4 regions of the Shewanella sp. GD03713 genome follow, and region 1 is predicted to be linked to each of the others. Evidence: predicted binding sites of a transcription regulator. Region 1 holds the regulator's gene; each other region holds the start of a gene.

Region 1 (3,505 bases):
AAACGGGTCAAGTTGTCGGCCTACTCGGCCCAAACGGCGCGGGTAAAACCACCACCTTTTATATGGTCGTGGGCTTAGTCAAAAGCGATAAAGGCCATATCTTTATCGACGATGATGATTTAACCGCCGATCCTATGCACCTGCGCGCCCGTAAAGGCATTGGTTACCTGCCACAGGAAGCCAGTATCTTTCGCAAGCTGACCGTGCATGACAATATCATGGCGGTACTGCAAACCCGTAAGGAGCTCAATCGCGATCAACGCGAAGAAGAGCTGGAGCATCTGCTCGAAGAGTTCCATATCACCCATATCCGAGATAGCCAAGGCATGTCGTTATCGGGCGGTGAACGTCGCCGCGTCGAAATTGCCCGCGCCTTAGCGGCCAATCCTAAGTTTATTCTGCTCGATGAACCCTTCGCCGGTGTCGACCCGATTTCGGTTATCGATATCAAGAAAATCATCGAACAACTCAAGAGCCGAGGCCTTGGGGTACTGATCACAGACCACAATGTGCGCGAAACCTTAGACGTCTGTGAACATGCCTACATTGTTAGTCACGGAAACCTGATTGCCGAAGGAACTCCCGCAGAGATCTTAGACAATCAGCAAGTTAGGGCTGTGTACTTAGGTGAACAATTCAGGCTATAGTTACTTAAACAGAGCCAATTAGCCTTGAATTTTGGCTTATAAGCGCCATCAATATGATAACAAGCGGCCTAAATTCAAAATAATAACGTAGGGATCAGCGGTAACATGAAAGCGTCACTCCAGCTCAAACTGGGTCAACAGTTAACCATGACGCCACAACTTCAACAGGCCATTCGTCTGTTGCAATTGTCGTCATTGGAACTGCAGCAAGAGATCCAGCAAGCCTTAGACTCTAATCCTCTTCTCGAGCTGGAAGAGGAGCAATTCGACGCGCCTACCGAACGTAAGCAAGATATCGCCGATACCGACTTTAGCGAAACGACGGCCCAGCCACAGGAACAAGACAATTCCACTGTGGACATTGCCGAGTCGTTGACCAAAGAATCCCTGCCCGAAGAACTGCCCATGGACACCACTTGGGATGAAGTCTTTACCGCCTCGCCAAACTCAGGTTCTGGCGCCAGCCGTGAAGATGACATGCCCTTCCAAGGGGAAACCAGTGAAGGCCTGTACGAACATTTAGAATGGCAAAAAAACCTCACGCCCTTCTCTGAAACCGATTTAGCCATCGCCACCGCGATTATTGATGCCATCGACGATCAAGGTTATCTCACTCAAAGTACTGAAGATATCCTCGAGGCCATGGGCAATCCTGAGATAGAACTGGATGAGGTCGAAGCCGTACTCAAGCGTATTCAACACTTCGATCCCGTTGGTGTCGCCGCAAGGGATTTAAGCGAATGTCTGCTTATCCAACTCTCCCATTTTTCGCCGGATACCCCACACCTCGAAAACGCCCGCATGTTGATCAAAGATCATTTAGATCTGATCGCCGCCCGCGACTTTAGGTTGTTGATGCGTAAGACCAAACTTAAAGAGGACGAGTTAAGGGACAGCATAGCGCTGATCCAAACCTTAAACCCTCGCCCCGGTTTGCTCATCACCCCTGTTGATGAAGAATATGTCATCCCCGATGTGTCGGTATCGAAGAAAAACGGTCGCTGGGTGGTCGAGTTAAATCCAGATTGCATGCCAAAAATCAATGTTAATCAGCAATATGCAGCCATGGCGCGCAGCACCAAAAGCCAAGCCGATAGCCAATTTATCCGCGGGCATCTGCAAGAGGCCAAGTGGTTTATCAAAAGTCTTGAAAGCCGTAACGAAACACTGCTCAAGGTGGCAAACTGCATAGTGCAATATCAACAGGGTTTCTTCGAATACGGTGAAGAAGCCATGAAACCTATGGTCCTGAACGATATCGCTGAGGCGGTAGAGATGCATGAGTCCACCATTTCACGGGTGACGACGCAAAAATACATGCATACCCCAAAGGGACTTTTTGAACTAAAATATTTCTTCTCAAGCCACGTCGGGACTGATGATGGCGGTGAGTGCTCATCCACGGCAATCAGAGCCTTCATTAAGAAACTGGTTGCAGCGGAAAACCAGAAAAAACCATTAAGCGACAGCAAGATGGCACAGCTTCTGGCAGAACAGGGAATTAACGTTGCGCGCAGAACCATTGCGAAGTACAGAGAAGCGATGCTTATTCCCCCTTCCAATCAGCGTAAAAGTTTATAGCCTAAAGTGGAAATCGGAGGACGTTTATATGCAAATAAACCTGAGTGGACACCATATCGAGATTACTGAATCGTTACGGGCTTATGTTGAGGAAAAGTTTTCAAAACTTGAACGTCATTTCGAACAGATCAATAATGTGCACGTTGTGCTCAATGTTGAGAAAATGCAACAAATTGCCGAAGCGAGAATCAACCTCACCGGTGGTGAAGTCTTCGCGACTTCAGAGCATGCAGATATGTATGCTGCCATAGACGTCCTGATCGACAAGCTTGATCGTCAGGTTATTAAACACAAAGAGAAGTTAACAAAACACTAGCAATGGAACTTCGTACCATACTGCGGCCGGAATGCACGACCTGCGCCACTCCGGGCAGTAAGAAAAAGGTACTGGAACTTATCAGCGACTTAGCCGCTGCCCAGTACCCCACCCTCTCATCTCAAGAGATCTTCGAAAGCCTAGTGGCGCGCGAAAAGATGGGGAGCACAGGTATAGGTAACGGCATCGCCATTCCACATGGTCGATTAACCGATATAACACAACCCATAGCCATATTGGTGAAATGTGAGGAGCCGATAGCCTTTGATGCTATCGATAAACAACCTGTCGACATTTTATTTGCGCTGCTGGTGCCTGCTGACCAATGTCAACAGCACTTAAGCACTTTGTCCTGCATGGCTGAAAAGCTCAGCGACAAACAAATATTGAAGCAATTGCGCAAGACGCATGATGAAACGGAACTCTATCAGGTAATCACTGGATGAAACTGGTCATAGTGTCAGGGCGCTCAGGCTCAGGCAAATCGGTCGCACTAAGAGTGCTTGAAGATCTCGGCTATTATTGTGTCGATAATCTTCCGTTGCCGCTGATTGGCAGCTTACTCGAACAGCTCAAGGGCAGTAACGATCTCGTCGCCATCAGCGTCGACGTGCGTAACCTGCCGGAGCAAGACAAGGTACTCGTCAAACAGCTCGCAAGCCTGCCAGAGGGCACTGAACTTACCAGCTTCTTCTTAAATTCCAGCGATAAAGTACTGTTAAAGCGCTACAGCGAGACTCGGCGCTTACATCCCTTATCTAAGAGCCGAGTATCACTGCAAGAAGCCATCAAGCTTGAAGGCAAATTGCTCGAGCCCCTGTCACAGCAGATGGATCACTACATAGATACCTCGAATCTGAATATCTATGAACTCAGCGACCAAGTGCGGCAAATCCTGCTTGGCAGTGTCGATAAGGAACTGGTGATCAACTTCGAGTCCTTCGGTTTTAAGCATGGTATG
Region 2 (3,505 bases), 440 kb from region 1:
CGTCAACTTCGGTACGCTCTAAGCCCATGTAACCTAATACTTGGCCCATTTTACCGTTACGAGTCTTACCATCAGCGCCGATCACGGTCACTTGTTGGTTAGTCTTGATGCTACCACGCTTGATGCGGCCAACACCGATAACACCCACGTATGAGTTGTAATCGAGCTGAGAAATTTGCATCTGGAATGGACCTTCAGCGTCAGCTGCAGGTGAAGATACTTTTTCAACGATAGTTTGGAACAGTGGCGTCATATCAGTGCCAACTTCATCCGGATCTAACGTTGCGAAGCCGTTTAACGCAGAAGCGTAAACAACAGGGAAATCTAATTGCTCGTCAGTCGCACCTAAGTTGTCGAACAGGTCGAATACTTGGTCGATAACCCAATCAGGGCGCGCACCAGGACGGTCAATCTTGTTGATAACAACGATTGGCTTTAAGCCTTGTGCGAACGCTTTCTTGGTTACGAAGCGAGTCTGTGGCATTGGACCGTCAACGGCGTCAACCAGCAGTAATACTGAGTCCACCATAGACAGTACGCGCTCAACCTCACCACCGAAGTCGGCGTGGCCTGGGGTGTCTACGATGTTAATGCGGTAGTCGTTCCACTTGATGGCAGTATTCTTTGCCAGAATCGTGATCCCACGTTCCTTTTCAAGATCGTTGGAGTCCATCACCCGCTCAGTAGCTTCTCCCCGGGTTGCAAGGGTTCCTGATTGCGACAGCAGCTTGTCAACCAGGGTCGTTTTGCCATGGTCAACGTGCGCAATAATGGCGATGTTACGTAAATTCTCTAGCACGGATAAACCTCTTACCATCAAACAAAAATAGGGATATTTCAATATTCGTTATAGCAATCTACGTTGAGTCGCCATAAAAAAGCGTGACATTCTACTCCAGAGCGGCCTCGCCGCACAGGATTATTTTTGAACACTTATAAAACAATTTTTTGAGCACAGTGCTCAAAAGGTACTCTCTTGCCCGAGTCAAATAGCCTAAATGCACCGTTAATGCGCAGGCGATTCACCAGTTTATCTTGTCATCAACTAAGCTAAGCAGCTGAATTCACTGTTTTTCACTCAGTCCTACTTTTATCGCTCGGCCCAAAGCCGCCATAAGTATAGTCAATCCACGCCATCAAGCCGTGATGCGCCAGAGTGAGCCATAAAAATAAGCGCAGCAGGCACCAGTTAGCGGTTTCTGCGGATGCCTTTGGCCTCTGTTTCAATAAACTCTATCCCACATTGCGAACAACGAAATTAATTACTTGATAATTAAGCATTACTCAATATAACCAGCTATAACCGCCCCGCGAAAAACAGCTTAGGTTGCCACAGTTTTGTGACATTATTGCGGGCGATTGAAATAGTGAGCTTGCACGGTTATCTCGCCTCACTAATGTGCTAAATTCGTTGTGCTTTGTTTGGTTTCGAATCTTGTCAAAAGCCAGAATTGAGATACCAATCTGGCTTGCCTCTGAGCTTAATAGGCCGACGAGTTTGGGATAAATGGGCGTTGCGAGATTGCGCTCAAGTTGCTTGCACTAAAATGGTGTTGTGACGGTGCGCACCAAAATGGATTAATGCACCAAAATGCCACATGCAAACGCACCAACATAGTGCAACACGAAGTGAATTGTTGTGCACTAAAATATATAGCCTTTGATTATCAACACCTTAAATTGTTGGCATAGATATCGCTATATAGCTTGTAAGTTTGGCTCAAGCGCGACTTGAGTTAAAAGATTATAGAAGGGACATCCCTTTACCCTACCGGAGACTTGAGAATGTCAGTTGAATCAGTTTTAAAGCAACTTGAAGAATTAGAAGTTAAGTTTGTTGATTTACGTTTTACCGACACCAAAGGTAAAGAGCAGCACGTATCTATCCCTGCTCATCAGGTAGACGCTGATTTCTTCGAAGACGGCAAAATGTTTGACGGTTCGTCAATCGCTGGCTGGAAAGGCATTAACGAATCAGACATGGTGCTGATGCCAGACCCAACCACGTTTGTATTAGACCCATTCACCGAAGAAACCACTGCCCTGATCCGCTGTGACATTCTCGAGCCAGGCACTATGACTGGTTATGACCGCGACCCACGTTCTATCGCGAAAAAAGCGGAAGAATACTTACGCTCTACCGGTATCGCTGACACTGTATTAGTTGGACCAGAACCAGAATTCTTCCTGTTCGACGACGTACGTTTCGGTACTGACATGTCTGGTTGTTTCGTGAAAATCGACGCTAAAGAAGCGGCATGGAACTCTGGCACTAGCTACGAAGGTGGTAACACTGGTCACCGTCCATTCGTGAAAGGCGGTTACTTCCCAGTTGCTCCTGTTGACTCATCACAAGACTTACGTAGCGCTATGTGTTTAGTGCTCGAAGAAATGGGGCAAGTCGTTGAAGCTCACCACCACGAAGTGGCGACTGCGGGTCAAAACGAAATCGCAACTCGCTTCAACACTCTGACTAAGAAAGCGGACGAAATCCAAATTCTGAAGTACGTAGTACACAACATGGCTCACGCCTATGGTAAGACTGCGACTTTCATGCCTAAGCCAATCGTTGGCGACAACGGTAGCGGTATGCACGTTCACCAATCTCTGTCTAAAGACGGTGTGAACCTGTTCGCAGGCGACAAATACGCTGGTTTAAGTGAAACTGCACTGTACTACATCGGTGGTATCATCAAGCACGCTCGCGCGCTGAACGCTTTCACTAACCCAAGCACTAACTCTTACAAGCGTTTAGTACCACACTTCGAAGCACCAGTGATGTTAGCTTACTCAGCACGTAACCGCAGCGCTTCAATCCGTATTCCAGTGGTACCAAGCCCTAAAGGCCGTCGTATCGAAACTCGCTTCCCAGATCCACATGCAAACCCATACTTAGGTTTCGCAGCGCTGCTGATGGCGGGTATCGATGGTATCCAAAACAAGATCCATCCAGGCGAAGCTATGGATAAAGACTTGTACGATCTGCCAGCTGAAGAAGCGGCTGAAATCCCACAAGTAGCGACTTCATTAGAAAATGCGCTTGAAAACCTGCAAGCTGACCACGAGTTCTTAACTCGCGGCGGTGTATTCAGCGAAGATTTCATCCAATCTTACATTGCACTGAAATCTGCAGAAGCTGAGCGTGTAAGCCGTACAACTCACCCATTAGAGTTCGAGATGTACTACAGCCTGTAATGGCTAACGGCATCAATTAGCTGCACAACATCTACCAGCCCCGACGGTCTTCTGTCGGGGCTGTTTTGTCTCTATCGCACAGTGATTCCCAATTATTCCCCTGCCTATTCAACACCTCTACACGCATACACTCCGACCTCTCGTTGTTATCTGTCCATTTGTTGTCGCCTCGTGATTTGGGGTGCATAAAAAAGTAAAGGCTTTGTAAATCCAATTAAGAACTATTCTCGATTACAACTATAATAATGCGTCTTTTTTGGAGCCAAAAACGGAATACTCCCTATTCATATTCAGTTAGCGCATTGAATAC
Region 3 (3,505 bases), 720 kb from region 1:
CTAGCTCTTCTGCCGAGAAATCATCCACATTTCCACCGCTCGAACCGCCGGCTTCACCAAATCCCCCCTCGCGGCGTTGACCTTGGTCCCCTTGAGAAACATGACTGTCGGCCAATTGCATGCCCTGCTCCTGTAATAATTCACGTAGGCGAGGAATGGCTTGCTCTACAACATCGCGGGTTTGTGATTGTGTGACATGGAACTGCACTTGTGTCTGGTCGCCATGTACTTGTACTTTAACCAACATATACCCAAGTTCTGGCGGATCTAAGCGAATTTCCGCCTGTTGGATCCCTTGACTCACCATAGTCACTAATTGCTGCTTCATCACAGGCGAGAAGCGCTGGATCATCTCCTGCATTTGGTTTTGAGTTTCTACACCTTGGCGCAAGGAAAGCTGCACTTGAGGAATATCTTGACGCTGGGTTACCGGCGTTGTCAAAGAATGCAGTGAAGATACCGCTTTAAATTCCACAGGCTTAAACTCGCTGCCCGCCTCTTCACTACCTGAACTTAAAGCAGCAACCCTACTATCTTGCTGTGCATCGAGAGTAACCGCTAACTTAGCGTCTTTTAGCAAAAAGCCTGCGGAAATCTCGGCGCGGGATGGGGTGTCAGCAGTAAGACTCGAATCGATGGCGGTGGCAGCAGAGACATTAGTCGCTACATTAGTGCCTAAGGTATTAAGATCGTTAGTATTCGCGGCTGTTGCCGCATTCGTCGTTAATACATCACTCACAGAGGCATTGGCCGCTTTGATTGGTGTTTGATTATCAATGACTTGGGATCCCATACCTTGGGGTGCAAGAGCTTTATCTGCTGGCTGCGTCGACACATTTATCGCCTTAGCGCCAATTTCTGCGGTACCAAGCTCTTTTCCCCCTAATACGGGCTCACCCTCAATGGGTAAAATATTATTTTCGGGCGGTTTAACGAACTTTTCGCTGCGCAGACCTGTAAGTAACGCTGCATCATCAATCAAATGCGGCTCATCAACAGAGGTGCCTTGACTATCCGCTTCCGCAACAGTTACGGCCGCAACCAAAGCATCGACATCAGCAGCTGGAATCTGTGGCTCTACACTCTCAGTATCAGTGACATCAGCAGCTTGAATCGGTTGTTCTACACTTTCAGCATCAACGGCGTTCTGTTGTGAGGCTTGCTGTTGTAATAACTGTGCGGCGGCTTGCGCAGTATTTTGTCCGGCCACCTTTGGAGCGACAGCCCCAGAGTCTTCTGATTCAGTACTAACCTTCAGTTTGTTATCGCCAAGGCCAGTGTTAGTGGACTGAGCGAACTTAGCCATTTCATCGGAAAAAGTACCGTCAACAATAGAGCTGTCGGTCTGAGATTGATCATCGACTAATAACGAGGATGAGTCGGCATCGGCATCATCCGTTGCCGTGATATCAGCCTCAAGCGGCAAAGACTCGCCCGGCGCTGCCGCTTTCTTCATCTCATTTGCCATACCAATCTGGGCGAAAATCAAGTTGATATCGGCTTCATCATCAGTTTTGGTATCATCAGTGCTGGCTTCCGCTTTGGCAGATTTGACGGCCACATCCTGAGACACAGAGGTTTTAGTCGAGGGGGAAGATACGGATGTGACTGAAGCCAACGCTGCAGAAAAGTCTTCACTATTAGTATCTTGAGTCAATGCTTTACTTGAGCTAGCGCTATTTTTCGCGCTTGACGCTAATAGGATATTGTTCATTTGTTGCATATCAGCTCCTAAACATTCACCCGAAGACATAAAAACGTGTGGGCAAACGTCAATTTATGCGGCTATAGCCATCTCTGGTGTAAAGCAAGCAAATAAAGTGCCAATAAGTGAGGGTTACATTTAGAAGAAACAGCTTATACGCACAATGGCGAGCTTGGGTTAGGGTTTATTGCGGCGAAAAAACTGCTGAGAGGCAAATTCATCGGTCATCTTTTGCTCTTTTTTCAACTCAAGAGCTTGGCGTTTTTTCTCTTTATTATCCAAGAGCAGTTCAACCGCCTTGCGTTTCTTTTGCTTGTCAAGCCAATGTTGCTGACGATAGTTTTTCTGCTTCTCACCATCGGCGACCACACGATTTTGCTGGGCAATGGCCTCATCGATTTGCCGAATAAAACGATGGAATTGGTGATAATGGCTAGCGCTAATGGCTTGGCCCTGCTGGGACTGCATCTGCTTCATATAGTCCAAGCGATAATTGTTGAGTGCATCCAACTGATTTTGGCGCTTTTGACACTCTAGTTGCGCCGACTTTAGCAGCAGTGCGGCCTGCTCCTCTGCATCGAGGGCTAATTTCAACACAAGTAAGAGGGGATCGGCATTCGCCATAACAGTCTCGATTATTTACATTGTGCCGCGAGTTGCCCAAGCATGACTTGGCTATCGGCAAAACTAAAGGCATCACGCATGGTCTGCCGTAAAAAGGCATTCATCGCAGGTTGCAGGCGTATAGCGTTATCGATTCGCGGATCGCTGCCTTGGGCATAGGCACCAATCGAAATCAGATCCTTATTCTGTTGGTAGAGGGAATAAGTCTGCTTGACGCGGCGCATGGCTTCTAAGTGCTCGCTCGAAATCACCATTGGGGCCACACGGCTGATCGAAGCCTCAATATCGATTGCGGGATAATGCCCAGAATCCGCCAGCGAGCGTGAAAGCACAATATGTCCATCGAGGATCGCCCGAGAAGCATCGGCAATCGGATCCTGTTGATCGTCGCCCTCGGTCAGCACAGTATAAAATGCGGTGATAGAACCTTGTCCAGGCCCACCATTACCCGCCCGCTCAACCAAGCGTGGCAATTTAGCAAATACCGAAGGCGGATAACCTTTAGTTGCCGGCGGTTCACCTACGGCCAGAGCAATCTCACGCTGCGCTTGGGCGTAACGAGTCAGACTATCCATTAATAACAATACGTTATAGCCTAAATCACGAAAATACTCAGCGATACGAGTCGAAGTTTCACAGGCGCGAAGGCGCATCAAGGGTGAGGTATCGGCGGGCGCCGCCACCACAACAGAGCGTGCTCTGCCCTTTTCACCGAGGATTTCTTCAATAAATTCTTTAACTTCGCGGCCACGCTCCCCGACGAGTCCCACCACAATGATGTCAGCTGTCGTGCCCCGTGTCATCATCCCTAACAGCACACTCTTACCCACACCCGAGCCTGCAAATAGGCCCATACGTTGGCCCTTACCAACGGTGAGCATGGCATTGATGGCGCGCACACCCACATCGAGTGGTTCGGTAATCGCACGGCGAGAAAGTGGGTTGATGGCGTTACTGTGCCTTGGCGCCTGCTGTTCGGTCGATAACGCGCCAAGACCGTCTAACGGCACACCATTACCATCGAGCACGCGTCCCAATAGGGATAAGCCCACACTCAGCCCCGCTTGCTCACCGAGGGGGACGACACGGGCGCCGGGTAACACGCCGCGTAATTCCTCAATCGGCATAAGGTACAGCAGTTCATCGTCAAAACCGACGACTTCGGCAATCAACTCT
Region 4 (3,505 bases), 2.5 Mb from region 1:
GCGCTAAGCGAAAGTACAAATCTTCCCGCAGTTGTCCTTGCTCAATCGCCACTAAAGGATCGCGGTTTGTCGCCGCCACAATACGCACATTGGCCTTGAGCACCTTAGGGCTGCCGACGGGACGATATTCATTATTTTCGAGCACTCTTAACAGCTTAACTTGATGCTCTAGGGGCATTTCGGTGACTTCATCGAGGAATAAGGTGCCACCTTCGGCCTGCTCAAATACCCCTTGATGATCACGATTCGCGCCGGTAAAAGAACCTTTTACATGGCCGAAGAGTTCACTATCAACTAATTCTGGGCTCAAGGCGCCGCAGTTAATCGCAATATAGGGCTTATTCACCCGCGGGCTGGCTAAGTGAATGGTATTGGCGACCAGTTCTTTACCCGCGCCACTCTCGCCGATAATCAACACATTGCTCTCGGCGGCCGACACGCGGCGGATAGTGCGATACAAACGGTGCATAGGTAATGAGGAGCCCACCAGCAGACCATATTGGTCTAATTCGCTGGCAAAGGGACGAATGCGCGTCGAAGTATTGGCAACCAAATGCTGGGCAAAATCCGCTAAGGTTTCGCACAGCAACGACATATCGATGGGCTTACGGAAATGGTAGCCCGCGTATTTGGACAAGAGTTTATCGAGGTGAGGATTCGGCAGGCCATCGGAGAGAAAAATAAACTCCACATCCGCAATGGCGCTGGACTCGAGTAAGGCTAAATAATCTTCACGGCTTAGACGGGGCAGCTCAATGATCGCCACATCGATACGATTGGCCTCCAGCTGACTAATCCAAGATAAATCATCGGTACTGCGTAGCTTGTTGTAGGTCTGCGCGCCCTCGAGCTGTACTAATGCCTGCTCGGTCTCGAAGTCCTGTAGATGATAGAAAAGCGTTGGTCGGATCATCTTGTGCCACTCCCTGTGAATGAAGCACCACTGTATGCCAGCCGTGAAATTTTAACAATCTCAACGGTAAGAGTTGCCGATAATAAGCGAGGCACTGGCGACAATGGATAAATATCATCAGTTAAATCAATACATTAACTTATCATTAAAAAGTGAACGAAATATGCATAGAAGCTGAATGAAACTGAAATTTCCATAAAATGTTGGGCAATCCGTGTCGGCGGAGCAGCCCAAACTACCACAGGAGGTCGTTATGACGTCTAATGTTGCGCAACATCAGACCGAGTTGAGCGCCGATATTAAGCTGGTTAATGAGTTAATCGAGCTGACCCAAACCGGCGTGGATTTTTATACTCGGGCCAATACAACTGTCGATGACTACAGCCTAAAACGCATTTTTATTGCCCAAATCAAGACGTATCAAGGGATGCTGGCGCGATTTAAGCAATTGCTCACCCAATCATTACAACAAATGGGCCAGCATTCGGTGCCGCCATCACAGACTCGGCCCTATGCCGATGTCGATGCTTTACTTATTAAACAGCAACTCGCCGATGCCCTCGCCGTACTCTGCGAGCTTGAGCGTCAGCGCCTTAATCACCTCAAACAGTTAATTAAAAAGGCCAATCACCCAAGGTTAATCAGCCAATTGGCCGAGGATATTGCCTGGCTACAAATCCATTTGGATACCCTACACCTGCGTAGCCAAGCCCTGTAAGACAGCAATGCCATCCAATAACGCGGCCAACTTAGCCGCGTTTTTGTTGCCTGCGATCTATCGATTCTTAACGCCTATCCCACTTAAGCCAAACCGCTTAATCACCCTCGGTAATATTTACATTTTGTCGGTAAAAAGCGCCGATTTGCCGATTGAGCTAAACACCTAAAACAGGTCGCAAATCCAATTAATCATATTTAAAATCAGTAGGATAAAAACATTGGCACGATTCACGCTTTAGTTCCTTCGAGATAACAACGGAGGATATCATTATGAAAAACACGACAACTTTAGCCTTAACCACCTTACTTGTCGGTTCTATCAGTTTAAATGTGGCCGCCGCACAGGATTGGAAAGACGATGCCAAAGATGCTTGGCTAGATGGCAAGGCCGAAACGACTTTGTTGCTCAATACTAACCTCAACTCCTTTGACATTATGACCGACGTGAAAAACGGCCATGTCACCTTAACCGGTCAAGTGGAGAGCAGTGTCGATAAGGCGCTCGCCGCTGAGCTCATCAAAAGCTTAGATGGTGTAAAAGGGGTCGATAACAAGTTAACCGTGATGAAAGAAGACGAAGGCACCAATGAGGTGGTGAAGACCTTAACCGACTCTAAGGTCGCAACGGTCGTAAAAACCCGTCTGTTGTTCTCGACCGACGTATCGGGCACCCAAATTAACGTCGATGTTGCCGATGGCGTAGTGACCTTACAGGGTGAAGTGGCTAGCGATGCCGAGCGTCAATTAGCCCTGACCATTGCTAAAAATACCGATGATGTGAAAAAGGTCGTCGATAAAATCAAAGTCAAAACCTCATAATGGCCCTGACATTCAGCCCTTGCTAATTCAACCCTTGGTAACTCAGCTGTTGGTAACTCAGCTGTTGGTATTAGTCACTCGGGCAAAAACCACAAAACCAGCTTCGGCTGGTTTTGTTTTATTGCCGCGATGTTATGTTCATCATGCCTTAGGCTTCGGCTTCCTGTTCGAGGCAGAAGCTAAATTCATAAAAATGTTGGCCATTTTCGATGCTTATCGCCATAGTGCCATATAACCCCACCAGTTCACCCGCGCCAGAATGGGGGACAACCTCAAGGTGTAAGCGGTTTTGCCCATCGGTCATAATGCCAAAATGTTGCAACACAAAACTGCCTTGTCTACCGCACAGTTTACCCACGACTTGCTCTATCGCCACGTAACCTGCCGAGCCTTTTACCGCTGTCATGGCACTGAGCATTTCGCCTTGGCTGCGGGCTTCAAGCTCACCATAAAAGCTTTTATCTAAGGTCATTCTGCCCAAGTTCACCCCGCCAACACCTGTGGCATAGGCACTCTCTGGATTGAGCTTAACATCAAATTTGCCCGTGACTTTGGTCATTTCCATGACTCGCTCCTTGTTTTAATTTTATGCTTTATGCCAAAACCTTAGCTTTCCCAGCCGCTAGGTGAAATAAATACCTCAGCCGTAGCTGAGGTAAAATTAACTTAGCATAAGCCCAGATATAAACCTAATGCAGTGCTTTAATTTCCGATTCACTCACACCGACTTCAAGGGTTTTCGCCACCTTAGGCTCCTCTGCCATAGGTTGGCCCGCCGCCCTATCGCGGTAGGTAATCGCAACTTTATACGGCGCTTCAAAGGGATACACAGGCTCGATATTATCGACTTCGATGCGATCGCCAATAAACACACTGCCTAAGTGCACTAATCGATTTTGAGCATAATCTAAGCTAAACAAGCCAAGGTACCAAAATACCCCCGAACCTTGGTTCGTGACGATATAAGGCGCCACAAAGGGCATGGTTTGCTGCTTAGGATCGTCCTGCAATGGCGCATCGCTTTGGGTATCAGGCTCTAATGCGGGGTCAAAA

The links. Region 1 encodes sigma-54, which starts transcription at its own class of promoters, with help from an activator protein. Its sites were predicted from a motif close to GTTGGCACGNNNNTNGNNT; they were not measured.
Region 2: glnA (glutamate--ammonia ligase) is a predicted target of sigma-54. The motif match lies at 1,683-1,701, and genes of this name have one in related genera.
Region 3: N5E87_RS06665 (flagellar hook-length control protein FliK) is a predicted target of sigma-54. The motif match lies at 1,810-1,828, and genes of this name have one in related genera.
Region 4: N5E87_RS14540 (BON domain-containing protein) is a predicted target of sigma-54. The motif match lies at 1,851-1,869, and genes of this name have one in related genera.

Annotation. Positions count from the first base shown of each region.
Region 1 covers NZ_JAOCIW010000001.1:770,238-773,742, reverse strand. Annotated here, with positions in the region: gene lptB (LPS export ABC transporter ATP-binding protein) at 1-647, shown strand, start outside; gene N5E87_RS03450 (RNA polymerase factor sigma-54) at 753-2,228, shown strand; gene hpf (ribosome hibernation promoting factor) at 2,257-2,544, shown strand; gene ptsN (PTS IIA-like nitrogen regulatory protein PtsN) at 2,547-2,990, shown strand; gene rapZ (RNase adapter RapZ) at 2,987-3,505, shown strand, end outside.
Region 2 covers NZ_JAOCIW010000001.1:326,997-330,501, reverse strand. Annotated here, with positions in the region: gene typA (translational GTPase TypA) at 1-799, opposite strand, end outside; gene glnA (glutamate--ammonia ligase) at 1,786-3,195, shown strand.
Region 3 covers NZ_JAOCIW010000001.1:1,487,414-1,490,918, reverse strand. Annotated here, with positions in the region: gene N5E87_RS06665 (flagellar hook-length control protein FliK) at 1-1,723, opposite strand, end outside; gene fliJ (flagellar export protein FliJ) at 1,883-2,329, opposite strand; gene fliI (flagellar protein export ATPase FliI) at 2,341-3,505, opposite strand, start outside.
Region 4 covers NZ_JAOCIW010000001.1:3,294,317-3,297,821, forward strand. Annotated here, with positions in the region: gene N5E87_RS14525 (sigma-54 dependent transcriptional regulator) at 1-913, opposite strand, end outside; gene N5E87_RS14530 (hypothetical protein) at 1,167-1,631, shown strand; gene N5E87_RS14535 (hypothetical protein) at 1,639-1,800, shown strand; gene N5E87_RS14540 (BON domain-containing protein) at 1,904-2,452, shown strand; gene N5E87_RS14545 (DUF3224 domain-containing protein) at 2,601-3,017, opposite strand; gene N5E87_RS14550 (hypothetical protein) at 3,142-3,505, opposite strand, start outside.